DNA from 4 places in the Salipiger sp. PrR003 genome. Region 3 is predicted to be linked to each of the others. Evidence: riboswitches for the same ligand, from Rfam matches in the RefSeq annotation. Region 3 holds a riboswitch; each other region holds the start of a gene.
The links. A riboswitch is a leader RNA that binds a small molecule or an ion and turns the genes downstream of it on or off. The one in region 3 is predicted to bind cobalamin.
Positions count from the first base shown of each region.

Region 1: another riboswitch for cobalamin. It lies ahead of G0D83_RS03010 (TonB-dependent siderophore receptor); the one in region 3 lies ahead of G0D83_RS06125 (ABC transporter substrate-binding protein).
Region 2: another riboswitch for cobalamin. It lies ahead of G0D83_RS04460 (energy-coupling factor ABC transporter permease); the one in region 3 lies ahead of G0D83_RS06125 (ABC transporter substrate-binding protein).
Region 4: another riboswitch for cobalamin. It lies ahead of G0D83_RS04400 (DUF1636 domain-containing protein); the one in region 3 lies ahead of G0D83_RS06125 (ABC transporter substrate-binding protein).

Region 1 is NZ_JAAGOV010000025.1:21,390-24,590, forward strand. Features, by position in the region: gene G0D83_RS03005 (FtsX-like permease family protein) at 1-1,134, shown strand, start outside; cobalamin riboswitch at 1,194-1,399, shown strand; gene G0D83_RS03010 (TonB-dependent siderophore receptor) at 1,511-3,201, shown strand, end outside.
Region 2 is NZ_JAAGOV010000026.1:152,701-155,901, forward strand. Features, by position in the region: gene cobM (precorrin-4 C(11)-methyltransferase) at 1-291, shown strand, start outside; gene G0D83_RS04455 (cobyrinate a,c-diamide synthase) at 284-1,657, shown strand; cobalamin riboswitch at 1,653-1,832, shown strand; gene G0D83_RS04460 (energy-coupling factor ABC transporter permease) at 1,886-2,560, shown strand; gene cobF (precorrin-6A synthase (deacetylating)) at 2,614-3,201, shown strand, end outside.
Region 3 is NZ_JAAGOV010000029.1:31,403-34,603, reverse strand. Features, by position in the region: gene G0D83_RS06130 (iron ABC transporter permease) at 1-875, opposite strand, end outside; gene G0D83_RS06125 (ABC transporter substrate-binding protein) at 905-1,945, opposite strand; cobalamin riboswitch at 2,016-2,200, opposite strand; gene G0D83_RS06120 (ABC transporter ATP-binding protein) at 2,180-3,201, opposite strand, start outside.
Region 4 is NZ_JAAGOV010000026.1:140,159-143,359, reverse strand. Features, by position in the region: gene cobN (cobaltochelatase subunit CobN) at 1-94, opposite strand, end outside; gene cobW (cobalamin biosynthesis protein CobW) at 107-1,165, opposite strand; gene G0D83_RS04400 (DUF1636 domain-containing protein) at 1,168-1,581, opposite strand; cobalamin riboswitch at 1,671-1,885, opposite strand; gene cobO (cob(I)yrinic acid a,c-diamide adenosyltransferase) at 1,924-2,535, shown strand; gene cobD (threonine-phosphate decarboxylase CobD) at 2,540-3,201, opposite strand, start outside.

The DNA of each region.
Region 1 (3,201 bases), on a different contig from region 3:
GACAAGTTCGACGTCATCGTCGCGGCGCCGGGCAGCGAGCTGACTGCCCTCTTCGCCTCGGTCTTCCTGCAGCCCTCGGACATGGGGCTGGTTTCGGGCACCGCCTACGCCGAGATCGCCGGTCACCCGCAGGTCTCCATCGCCGCGCCGCTGGCGTTCGGAGACAGCTACGGCAGCGCGCCGGTGGTCGGCACGACCGCGGACTTCCTGCGCCATCTTTCCGAGGACCGGATTGAGGGGCGGCTCTGGGAGGATCACGCCGAGGCGGTGATCGGCGCGCTGGTGCCGCTGGAGATCGGCGCAGGCTTCACCCCCGCGCATGGCACCGGCGACGCTGCCGATCCCGAGGCGCATGGCGGCAGCCACGAGGCGGTAGGGGCAGAGGACCATGATGGAGACACTCACCACGACGAGGCCCACGACCACGACCATGGCGCAGCCATCACCGTGGTCGGCCGCATGGCGCCCACCGGCACGCCCTGGGATCGGGCGATCCTGATCCCGGTCGAATACGTCTGGGAAATCCACGGGCTCGCCAACGGCCACGCGCCGGACAATGAGGCCCGGATCGGCCCGCCCTTCGATCCCGAGTATTTTCCCGGCACCCCCGCCGTGGTGGTGCGAGCGCAGGAGCTCTGGGCCAATTACGCGCTGCGTTCCGAGTTCACCCGGGACGGCGAAACCATGGCCTTCTTCCCCGGCGCGGTGCTTTCGCGGCTCTACCGAGTGATCGGCGACGTGCGCCAGGCGATGTCGGTGATGGCGCTGGTCACCCAGGGGCTGGTGGCGGCGAGCGTGCTCACCGGGCTCTTCATCCTCACCCGCCTCTTCCGCCGCCAGATCGCGCTGCTGCGCGCGCTCGGCGCGCCCCGGCGCTTCGTCTTCGCCACGGTCTGGGCCTTCTGCGCGGTGCTGCTGCTCGCGGGGGCGCTGCTCGGACTGGCGGTTGGCTGGGGCGCGGCGGGGCTGCTGTCGCGCGTGCTGAGCGCCCGCACCGACATCGCGATCTCGGCCCTGCCGGGCTGGACCGAGCTGCACCTGCTGGCCGGCTTCGTCTCGCTCGCCCTGCTGCTGTCCCTGCTGCCCGCCGCCGTGGTGCTGCGCCAGCCGGTCCTGGACGGGCTGCGGAGCTGAGCCCGCGCGCCTCAAGGTGTCCGACCGTTTCTGATCATTGCGCGACGCGCGGCGAGTCGCTATGCCGTCCCTGCTTCGGTTCCGGGCGGCTTGCTGCCCGGTGAATAGGGAATGCGGTGCGGGCGGCCTGCCCAACTCCGTGACTGCCCCCGCAACTGTAGGCGGAGAGCGACGCCGGACCTAAGTCACTGCCTTTCGGGGCGGGAAGACCCGGCCAAGCGATGACCCGCGAGTCAGGAGACCTGCCGAAGCCGATCACCCAGTCCCGGCGCGGGGAGCGCCGCGGGCGACGGACCTTCCGTAGAGGTGGCATCACGCTAACCGTCTGCGGCAGGGGACTCCCTTCCGGCGACAAGAAAAGAACGGAAAAGGGACCATGAAGCCAACGCAGCGCGCAGCGCTCTTCACAGCCACCGCCCTCACCACGCTCGGCCTCACGGGCACCGCCTTCGCGCAGGAGGCCACCGACCTCGGCACGCTGACCCTCAGCGCCAACCGCGGCGAAAGCACCGAGCTTGCGCGCAGCGGGGTGACGGTGGAGGTGGTCACCAAGGAAGACCTCGAGCAAAGCGGCGAGACGCTGCTCGCCGACCACCTCGCGCGGCTGCCCGGCGTCAGCGTATCGCGTAACGGCGGTATCGGCGGGCTCACCTACATGCGCATTCGCGGCCTCTCGAGCCGATATGTTGGCGTCTACATCGATGGTATCGACGTCACCGACACCTCGGCGCCTCAGATCCAATACGACTTCGGCACGCTGACCACCGGCGGCATCAGTCGCATCGAGGTGCTGAAGGGCTCGCAATCGGCGCTCTACGGCTCCGAGGCGATCGGCGGCGTGGTGAACATCACCACCAACCGCGCCACCGAGGAAGGGCTAAGCCAGAGCGTCGAAGCCGAATACGGCAGCTATGACACCCGCAAGCTGGGCTACAACCTCAGCTACCTTGGCACGCGCGGCAGTTTCGCCTCGTCGCTGAGTTACATCAAGACCGACGGCTATTCCGCCGCCGACGAAGACGACGGCAACGACGAGGCCGACGGTCACGAGGCCACCCGTCTTAGCTTCTCGGGCGACTACGCGCTGACCGACACGGTGACCCTGGGCGGCGCGGCCTTCTGGGAAAAAAGCAGCCACGATTACGACGAGTTCGGCCCGACGGACGGCGTCACGCACGACGAGAAGGTTGAGGGCGAGCAATACGGCGCGCGGGCTTTCGCGCGCGTGGAAACCGGCGGCGTCCGCCACGAATTCTCGGCGCAGGTCTTCGAGACCGACCGCACCGACACCTACGAGGGGTCGGATACTGACTATCTCGGCCAGCGCCGCGGTCTCGGCTACGAGGGCCAGACCGGACTCGGCGCCGCAACCCTCACCTTCGGCGCCGATTACATGCGCGAGGAGTTCGAGGTACTCAGCGCATGGGGTGACAGCGAAGGCGACTACGCGACCATCGGAATCTGGGCACAGGCCGACTGGCACCTGAGCGACAAGCTGGAACTGGTCACCGCCCTGCGCCACGACGACCACTCCGAATTCGGCGGCAAGACCACGGGCCGAATCTCGCTGGCCTACCTTCCGAACCCCGACCTCACGCTGCGTGCCAGCGTCGGCACGGGCTTCCGCGCGCCCTCTCCCTACGAGCTCTACTCAACCGGCTCGGGTAACCCGGTTCTCGAGCCCGAGACCTCGGTGAGCTACGAGCTCGGCGTCGAACAGCGCTTCGGCGCGGGCTACCTCGGCGCGACCCTCTTCCGCACCGAGATCACCGACCTCATTGACTACAACTACCCAAATTACGTGCAGATCGACGGCACCAGCTGGACGCAGGGCGTGGAACTGACCGGCGGGGTGAACCTGTCCGAGGCGCTGTCGCTTGCCGCCGCCTACACCTGGACCGACAGCAAGGACGCGCAGACCGGCGACCGTCTGTCCCGTGTGCCGCTGCACGACCTGTCGCTGTCGCTCGACGCCGATGTGACCGATGCCTTCCGTGCCGGCCTGACGGTGCAGCATGTCTCGGGCCTCGAGGATACCGACGAGCCGCTGGACGATTACACCGTCGC
Region 2 (3,201 bases), on a different contig from region 3:
GTTGCCGATCTCTCCCCCGCCTATGGCGCGGACTGCCCCGTCGCCGTGGTCTACCGCGCCAGTTGGCCGGACGAGGTGATCCTGCGCGGCACGCTGTCGGACATCGAGGACAAGCTCGGCGCGGGCATCACCCGCACCGCGCTCATCCTTGTCGGACCGGCGCTGGCGGGCGAGGGCTTTGAAGAGAGCTGCCTCTATGCGGTGGACTACGACCGCCGCCACCGCCCGCAAAGCGCCGAGAGCCCGTGGAGTGGCTGGACCCCCGAGCAGGAGGCGCAGATCGATGGCTGAGGTTCCCGGACTTCTGGTCTCGGCGCCCTCGTCGGGCACCGGCAAGACCACGGTGATGCTGGGCCTGCTGCGGGCGCTGGCCGAGGACGGCTTGGCGGTTCAGCCCTTCAAGTCCGGCCCCGACTACATCGACCCGGCCTTCCACCGCGCTGCCAGCGGGCGGCTAAGCTTCAACCTCGACGGCTGGGCCATGGGACCACACCTCTGGCAGGCGATCGCGGCGCAGGCGGCGGGGGCGGACATCTGCCTCGCCGAGGGCTCGATGGGGCTCTACGACGGGGTCGCGACGCGCGGCCAGCAGGGCTTTGGCAGCAGCGCCGAGACGGCGCGGGCGATGGGCTGGCCGGTTGTGCTGGTGCTCGACGTGGGCGGGCAGGCGCAATCCGCCGCCGCAACGGCGCTGGGGTTCCGGCAGTACATGCCCGATCTGCCCTTCGCCGGGGTGATTCTCAACCGCGTCGCCTCGCCCCGCCACGAGCGGCTCACGCGGCTCGGCATGGAGCGCGCCGGGCTGCCGGTGCTCGGCGTGCTGCCCCGGCGCGGCGACCTGACCCTGCCGGAGCGGCACCTCGGGCTCATCCAGGCCGTGGAGCATCCGGACCTCGAAGCCGCCATCGCCGGGTACGCCGCCTTCCTGCGCGAGCATGTCGACCTTGCCGCGCTCCGCACCGCTGCTGCGGGCGGGCCGTTGCCCGGCGCAACGCCGGCCCTGCCCAGGCCCCCGGCGCAGCGCATCGCGCTGGCGCAGGACGCGGCCTTTTCCTTCACCTATCCGCACCTTCTCGAAGGCTGGCGCGCCGCCGGGGCCGAGGTCCTGCCGTTCTCTCCGATCGCCGATGAGCCGCCCGCCGCCGGGGCCGATCTGGTCTGGCTGCCCGGAGGCTACCCCGAACTGCACGCCGGGCGGCTCGCCGCCGCCGAGACCTTCCGCGCCGGGTTGCGCCGCCATGCCGAGACGCGCCCGGTCCACGGCGAGTGCGGCGGCTACATGGCCCTTGGCGCGGGGCTGATCGACAAAGGCGGCACGCGGCACGAAATGGCGGGCCTGCTGGGCCTCGTCACCAGCTATGAGACCCGCAAGTTCCACTTGGGCTATCGCCGCGCGGTGCTGCGCGCGCCGATGCCGGGCTTCGACGCCGGGGCGGCGCTGCGCGGCCATGAGTTCCATTACTCCACCATCTTGCAGCAACCCGACCCGCCGCTGGCCGAGGTCGCCGATGCCGATGGCGCCCCGGTGGCCGAGACCGGCTCGCGGCGCGGGCAGGTCACGGGAACCTTCTTTCACCTGATCTCGGCGGAGGAGCCGTCTGCCCCCCGCGCACAAGCCGAAGAGGAGGCGCGCATCCAGACCAAAGCCCGGCGCTGAGCCGACCCCGCATGGTGTCCCGCACGGGACGCAAGGGAACCGGGTGAGAGGCCCGGACTGCCCCCGCAACTGTAAGCGAGGAGCGCCGAGGAAGATCCACTGGCAGGCATGCCGGGAAGGGCCGAGGCGCGACGATCTGCGAGTCAGGAGACCTGCCATGCGACCCCCTTTCCCGCCCTCATGGGCAATTTCGCTGCCGGTGGGGCAGCCACACGTAAAGGAAATATCATGCATATCGAACCCGGCGTCGTCGACGGCGCCAAACTGGCCTTTGCCGCCGTCACCGCGGCAGGCGCCGCCGGCTATACCGCCAAGCTCGCCGCAGAGGACGCGGCGCGCAGCAACCTCGTTTCGCTTGCCGCGCGCACGCTGATGGCCGCCGTGGGCACCTTCGTCTTCTTCGAGGTGCTGCCGCACTTCCCGGTGGGTGTCTCTGAGGTGCATTTCATCCTCGGCTCGACGCTCTTCCTGCTGCTCGGCGCCGCACCCGCCGCGATGGGTCTGGCGCTGGGTCTGCTTGTTCAGGGGCTGTTCTTCGCGCCCAGCGACCTGCCGATGTACTTCGTCAATGTCACCACGCTTCTGGTGCCGCTCTTCGCAACCGCGGCGCTCGCCCGTCGTGTGGTGCCCGCGGACACGGCCTATGTGGACCTGCGCTATGCCGACGTGCTGAAGCTCTCGGGTGTGTTCCAGGCCGGGGTCGTCGCCTGGGTCACCTTCTGGGTCTTCTACGGCCAGGGTATCTCGGCCGAGACCTTCGGCGCGGTGCTGACCTTCGGCGGCGCCTACATGCTGGTGCTGCTGATCGAGCCGCTGGCCGATCTCGCCGCGCTCGCCGCCGCGAAATCGCTGCGCGACACCGGGCTCGGCCGGCTCTTCGCGCCAAGGCTCTATACCGCCTGACCAGGCGCCCGGTCCCCAGAACGGGGCCGGGCACCCACCGCAAGGAAAGCTCCATGATCCAGGACCTCTGGCTTGTCGGCATCGGCACCGGCAGCCCCGGCCATGTGACCCTCGAGGGGGTACAGGCGCTGCGCGACGCGGCCGTCATCCTGCTGCCGCTGAAGGGCGAGGCGAAAGACGACCTCCGGGCGCTGCGCCAGGTGATCCTCGAGGCCGCGGGCACAAACGCCGAGATCCGCACCTTCACCTACCCCGTGCGCGATCCGACGCTCCCCTATGCCGAGCGCGTCGCCGCCTGGCACGACGAGATCGCCCGGCGCTGGATCGCGGCGCTGCACGGCGCGCCGGAGGGGCCGGTCGCCTTGCTGGTCTGGGGGGATCCGGCTCTCTACGACAGCACGCTGCGCATCGCCGGGCGCCTCCAGCCGCCCCCAAGGCTGCGGGTGGTCCCCGGCATCACCGCGATCCAGGCGCTGACCGCCGCCCATGCGATCCCGCTCAACAGCGTGAACGGCGCGGTGAAACTCACCACCGGGCGGCGCCTCCGCGCGCGGGGCTGGCCCGCGGGCGAGGAGACCGTGGTGGTGATGCTCGACGGGGAATGCAGCTTCGCGGGGCTCCCTGCCGAGGGACTGCACATC
Region 3 (3,201 bases):
GCGCCCGCAATTGCCGAGCCTAGGATGAGCCGCCCGTGCGCCGGACCGACGAAGAAGCGGGTCGCATGCGGGATCACCAGCCCGACGAAGCCCACGGCCCCGACGATGCTGACAACGCAGGCGGTGAGAAGTGCGGTAAGTCCCAGAAGCTCGACGCGCACACGCGCGACATCGACCCCGAGCGAGGCGGCCGCATCCTCGCCGAAGGCGAAGGCATCGAGCGCCCGCGCCCGGTAGAGGCAGACAGACAGCCCCACGAGCAACACGGGCAGGGCCAGGCCGGCATCCGGCCAGCGCACACCGCCAAGGCTGCCAAGCAGCCAGAACATGATGCCACGGGTCTGCTCGGCGCTGGCCGAGGAGGTGACGATGAAGGATGTGGCGGCATTGAACAGCTGCGAGCCGGCGATGCCGGCAAGGATGACCCTCTCGGCACCGCGGCCCGCGCCGAAAGACAGCACCGCCACAAAGCCAAAGGCGAGGAGCGCCCCCGCCATGGCCCCGGCCGAAACCGTGACGGCCCCGGCACCGAGCGCGAGTACGATGACCAGCACCGCGCCGGTCGAGGCGCCGGCCGAAATCCCAAGCAGGTAGGGCTCGGCGAGCGGGTTGCGCAGCAGCGCCTGCAGCACCACGCCGCAGATCGCCAGAGAGGCTCCGGCGCACATGGCGACCACCGCCCGGCTCAGCCGGTAGTGCCAGACGATCCCCTCGCGGATCGGATCGACCGGAAGGTCGAGCCCGAAGAGTCGGTTGGCCAGCGTGGACAGGGCCTCGCGCGGGGTCACGCTGATCTCGCCGAAGAGAACCGCGCAGCAGGTCGCGAGGGTGAGGGCGACGCCACCGGCAAGCACGAAGGACCCCAGCCCCGTCAGAGGGCCGGAGCGGGTCCGGCGCGAAACGCTCACCGCGTAAGACCGATGTCTTTCAGGCCCGTCGAAAGGACCTCGACCCCGTCGACGGCCCGAAGCGTTGGGTTCATCGAATGCGCGGGCATCTCGATCAGATGTCCCGCACGCACCGCGCGCAGCTGGCTGGCAACCGGATCGCTTTCCAGGAACGCGCGTTTCGCGCCCACGTCGTCGCCGGGGAGGTTGCGCCGCTCCATGGTGCCCAGCACGATTACATCCGGATCGAGCTCTGAAATCGTCTCCCAGCCAACCAGCGGCCATTCCTCGTCCGAGGTGATCACGTTGCGCACCCCCACAACTTCGGAAATCCATGCCGGGGCTCCGAACCGCCCGGCCACATAGGCTTCGCCGGCGATCTCGGGCGACGAGAACCAGTAGAGCACCGAGACGTCCCTTGCCTGCAGCGCTGCCGCACCCGCCGTTGCCGCCTCGATCCGGGCGGCATTGGCAGCAACCAGGTCAGCCCCCCGCGCCGGCACGCCGAAGATCTGGGCCAGTTCGGTGATCTCCCGGTTCAGCAGATCGTCGCTCCAGGCCTGCGCGCGGGCGCCGTCGCCGCTGCCCGCAACGAAGTCGCTCTTGGCGCATTCCGCAGGCGAGACATAGGTGCTGATGCCGAAATCGTCGAACTGGGCGAAGGTGCCAACCCGGGCCTGATCCGGGGCGATGTCGTTGATCCACTGCGCCGCGACGAAATCGGGGCGGGCTTTCAGCACGGCCTCGAAACCGGGCGAGTTGTCGGCGATGCGCGGCACGGCTTGCCCCGCGTCGACCAGCGGCGCTGGTAGCGGCGCGAGCCAGATGGCGGTCCCGACGATATGCTCGGCGAGGCCGAGCGAGAGCAGGATCTCCGTCGTGCCTTGGCCGATCGAGACCACGCGCTCGGGCGGCTTGGCATAGGTCGTCACACGGTCGCAGTTGGGGATCTGCAACGGGTAGTCGGTCGATTCAGCAAATGTGGTTTCAGGAATGGGCAGCAAGGCGCAGCACAGCAGCGCAAGGCCGCGGAGGCGGCCCGAGGTTGCAAGAAACATCAATATCCTTTCCCGGACACCCCGTCCGGTCGGTTGCGCAGGTGACGCCCCCGCGGGATCGCGGGGCCGGAACGGCAGGTCTCCTGACTTGCGGCCATGGTCCCGAAACCGCCTTCCCGCGCCGTTTGGCGCAGTGGCTTCGCCCGGAGGGGCGGGTGGCTCGGAACGGACGCTTACAGTTGCGGGGGCAGTCCCGGAGTCCGCGGCCCAAGGCCGCGTCACCGGGTTCCCTTTTCATCCCGGATGGGAACCGTTCGCGGCGAACCTCGGGGCGGCGCCGTGCTTTGTCAAGTTGCCATGCTCGCATCGGCCCGGCGTATCGGGGTCGCCCTGCATCCCGGCCGGGCAGTGAAGCGAAAGCCCTCGGTCGGCGGTCTTTGCCACCAGCGCCGGATCGTGGCTGACCAGCATGATGGCGCAGCCGTCGCGCTCGGCGGTGTCCACAAGCAGGCTGATGACCTCTGCCTGGGTGATCGGATCAAGCCGCGAGGTCGGCTCATCGGCAAAGATGAAGGCCGGGCGCACCAGCAGCAGGCGCAGGATCGCCAGTCGCTGCAACTCCCCGCCCGAGACCTCGCCCGGCTTGCGACCCAGCAGCACTGGGGCAAGGCCGAGGCGCTCCATGTGGTGCTCGATCTGCCGCGGGTCCTGCCCATGCAGCCGCGCCACATCGCTCAGCGTGCGCTGAAGGCTCTGGTGCCGCGGAAAGGCCGCGACGGGATCCTGATACAGCTTCTGGTAGGCGCGCGCCCGAGATGCAGTGCGGGTGACGCGCCCGGCGGAGGGGCGGTGCAGCCCGAGCAGCACATCCCCCAGCGTCGATTTCCCACAGCCCGAGGGCCCAGTGATCCCGAAGATCTGCCCCGCGGCGATATCCAGCGACACATCACGGAAAAGCTCCCGGTCGCCGCGGGTCGCGGCGAGCCCCTCGGCCCGAACCACGCTGCTGCCCGCGGGCGCGGGCGCGCGCTTTTGCCATGTCTCGGGGTCCGCCGCGATCAGCCGGGCGGTGTAGTCGGATCTTGGCGCGGCAAGGACATCGGCGGTGGGGCCGGTCTCGACCACGCGGCCCTTGCGCAGCACGATGATCTGCCCACCGACCCGCCGCGCCAGCGCAAGATCGTGGGTGATGACGATCAGCCCGCCGCCGCTGCCGACCTCTGCCATCAGCAACTCGGCCACATCGTCGCGGCGCGCGGCATCAAGCCCCTTGGTCGGCTCATCGGCGATGACGATCCGCGCACCCCCGGCCCGCG
Region 4 (3,201 bases), on a different contig from region 3:
AGGACAGCACCACGAGATCCGCCGGATCCTGCATCAGGTCCGTCGGGGTCTCGAGGTCCTCGAGCCCGTGGCTTTCGCGGAAGACGACGTGCATCTGCGGCGCGGCCTAGAGGGCCGGATCGAGCACTGCGCGGCTCAGGGCGGCGCGGATCTCGTCTTCGCGGATGTCATCATGCTCGGCGATCACCACCAGCCGCCCGGCGCGGGCCTCGCCCGGCTGCCACATACGGTCGAACTGGTGCCGCACCCGCGCGCCCACGGCCTGCACAAGCAGGCGCATCGGCTTGCCCGAGACCGCCGCATAGCCCTTCACCCGCAGGATGTTGTGGCTGCGGGCGAGCCCCTCGATGGCGTGGACCAGCTGCGCGGGATCGGCGAGCTCGGGAAGGTCGACGGTGATCGACTCGAACTCCTCGTGGTCGTGGTCGTGCGGGGTGTCATGGTGGCTGGGCCGGGCGTCGAGATCGTCCTCGGCGGCGGCACCGAGCCCGAGGATGATCCGCGGGTCGACCACGCCTTCTGCCACTTCGACCACCGGCATCGGGCGCGGCGCCTCGGCGGCGATGACCTCGCGGGCACGGGCCACGGCCTCGGCGCCGGCAAGATCGGGCTTGGTCAGCAGCACGATGTCGGCGCAGGCGATCTGGTCCTCGAAGACCTCCGACAGCGGCGTCTCGTGATCGAGGCTCTCGTCGGCGGCGCGCTGTGCGTCCACCGCCGCCACGTTGGGGGCGAAGCGGCCCGCTGCGACCGCCTCGGCGTCGGCGAGCGCGATGACGCCGTCGACGGTGATGCGGGCGCGGATCTGCGGCCAGTCGAAGGCCTGCAGCAGCGGCTTCGGCAGCGCGAGGCCCGAGGTCTCGATGAGGATGTGGTCGGGGCGCGGCTCGAGCGCCAGCAGCGCCTCGATGGTGGGGATGAAATCGTCGGCCACGGTGCAGCAGATGCAGCCGTTGGCCAGCTCGACCACGTTCTCGGCGGGGCAGTCCGGGATCGCGCAGCCGCGCAGGATCTCGCCATCGACGCCGACGTCGCCGAATTCGTTAACCACCACCGCGAGCCGCCGCCCGCCCGGGTTGCGCATCAGGTGGCTGACGAGGGTGGTCTTGCCCGAGCCGAGAAAGCCGGTGATCACGGTGACGGGGAGTTTCGTAAGATCGGCCATGTTCAGCGGTCCTGTTGCTTGGGCGCGGGGGTAAGCGGGGGGATGCGGGCGACGCAGTTGCGCTTGAAATGCTCGGGGCGCTGGCGCCAGGGGATCACCCCGTCGGGCGCCGCGTGGTATTGCGCGGCGCCGGCGAGCAGCATCTCGGGATGCGCGGACTCGTCGACGTTGGCGAAGACGTAGGTCCACTTCTCCGCCCCGCCGCGCAGCGCGACGGTGCAGCCGAAATCGCAGTTCTGCAGGCAGTCGGTGGCGGTGATCCGCACCCCTTCGGGCCGATCGAGCGCGGTGATCTGGTCAAAGAGCGCCTGACCGGGGCGCCGCGCGTCCTCTGGGGTCACCCCCGCCCGGCGGCAGGTCACGCAGACCAGCAGTTCGGTGTCACTCTCCTGACGCGTGTGCGCGCAGTCCATCATTCGTGTCGCCTCATCCATTGGGCGCACAGGGGTAACGGCGGAATGGATCCCGGGCATGGGAACACCCCGACACCGGCACACCCCGTCCGGTCTCAAAAGTCATGGCTGGCAGGTCTCCCGGCTCACGGAATTCAGGGCGTTTGGCCCAGCAGGCGCTCTGCCTTCCCAGCCCGATGGCCAGTGGCTTTCCGAGCGCCCTTTTCCGTTCACGGTCGCGGGGGCGGCTGTGCCTGACCGCGATCACTCGCGGCTGCACATTCCCTTTTCACCCGTTTACACGGGCACCAGCGTGGGGTCAGATCGCCCGGAAATCCGACCCCTGTCAAGACCGGAGAGAGCAGCATGAACGATGAGACCAACACCCGCCACGCGGAAAAGATGAAGAAAATCAAGGCTGCGCGGGACCGGATGATGGCCGGGAAAACCGCTGAAAAGGGCCTCATTCTCGTTCATACCGGCCCCGGCAAGGGCAAGTCGTCGTCGGGCTTCGGGATGATCCTGCGCTGCATCGCCCATGGCATGCCCTGCGCCGTGGTGCAGTTCATCAAGGGCAACTGGGTCACCGGCGAGGCGAAGATGATCCGCGAGAAATTTGCCGATGAGTGCCGCTTCTTCGTCTCGGGAGAGGGCTTCACCTGGGAGACGCAGGACCGCGCGCGCGACATCGCGGCGGCGCAGCGCGGCTGGCAGATCGCGCAGGAACAGATCCTCGATCCCGAGGTGCGCTTCGTGCTGCTCGACGAGATCAACATCGCGCTGCGCTACGGGTATCTCGATATCGACGAGGTGGTCGGCTTCCTGCTCGAACGGAAACCGGAGATGACCCACGTCTGCCTGACCGGGCGCAACGCCAAGCCCGAGCTGATCGAGGCGGCGGACCTGGTGACCGAGATGACGCTGGTCAAGCACCCGTTCCGCGACGGGATCAAGGCGCAGCAGGGCGTCGAATTCTGAGCGCTCAAAGCGTGGCGAAGGCCGCCTCGAGCTGTGCCCAGCGGTCCGAGGGCGGCAGGCCGAGGCGGATCCAGCGCTCGGAATAGGGGAAGATGCGGGTCCAGACATGGCTCTGGGCAAGGCGGTCCTGCGCCGCCAGCGCGTCCGGGGCGGCGTAGGTGCGGAAAAGCGGCGTGCTGCCGACCAAGGCCCAGCCGGTCCCCTGCGCCAGGGCGTCGAGCCGCGCGGCGTCGCTGGTGAGGCGCGCGGTGGTCTCCGCCTGCCACTGGCGGTCGGCAAGCGCCGCCGAGGCGATCTCGATCGCCGGGCCCGAGACCGGCCAGGGCCCGGCAAGCTCGGCCAGCCGGTCGCCGAGCGCGCCTTGCGCCAGCGCGAACCCCAGCCGCAGACCGGCCAGCCCGTAGAACTTGCCGAAGGAGCGCAGCACGATGACGTTCGGCAGGCCTCCGTCGAGGCGCGGCGCGATGGAGCGCCCGGGCTCGGGATCGGCAAAACTCTCGTCCACCACCAGCAGCCCGACCCGCGCTGCCAGCGCACAAAGCGTCTCGGGATCGCTGTGCCGCCCGTCGGGGTTGTTAGGGTTTACCACCACGGCGATATCGGCGCCGTGAAGGGCCGCGAGGCGGGTTGTCTCGGTCACCTGCCAACCGCCCGCGCGCAGCGCCG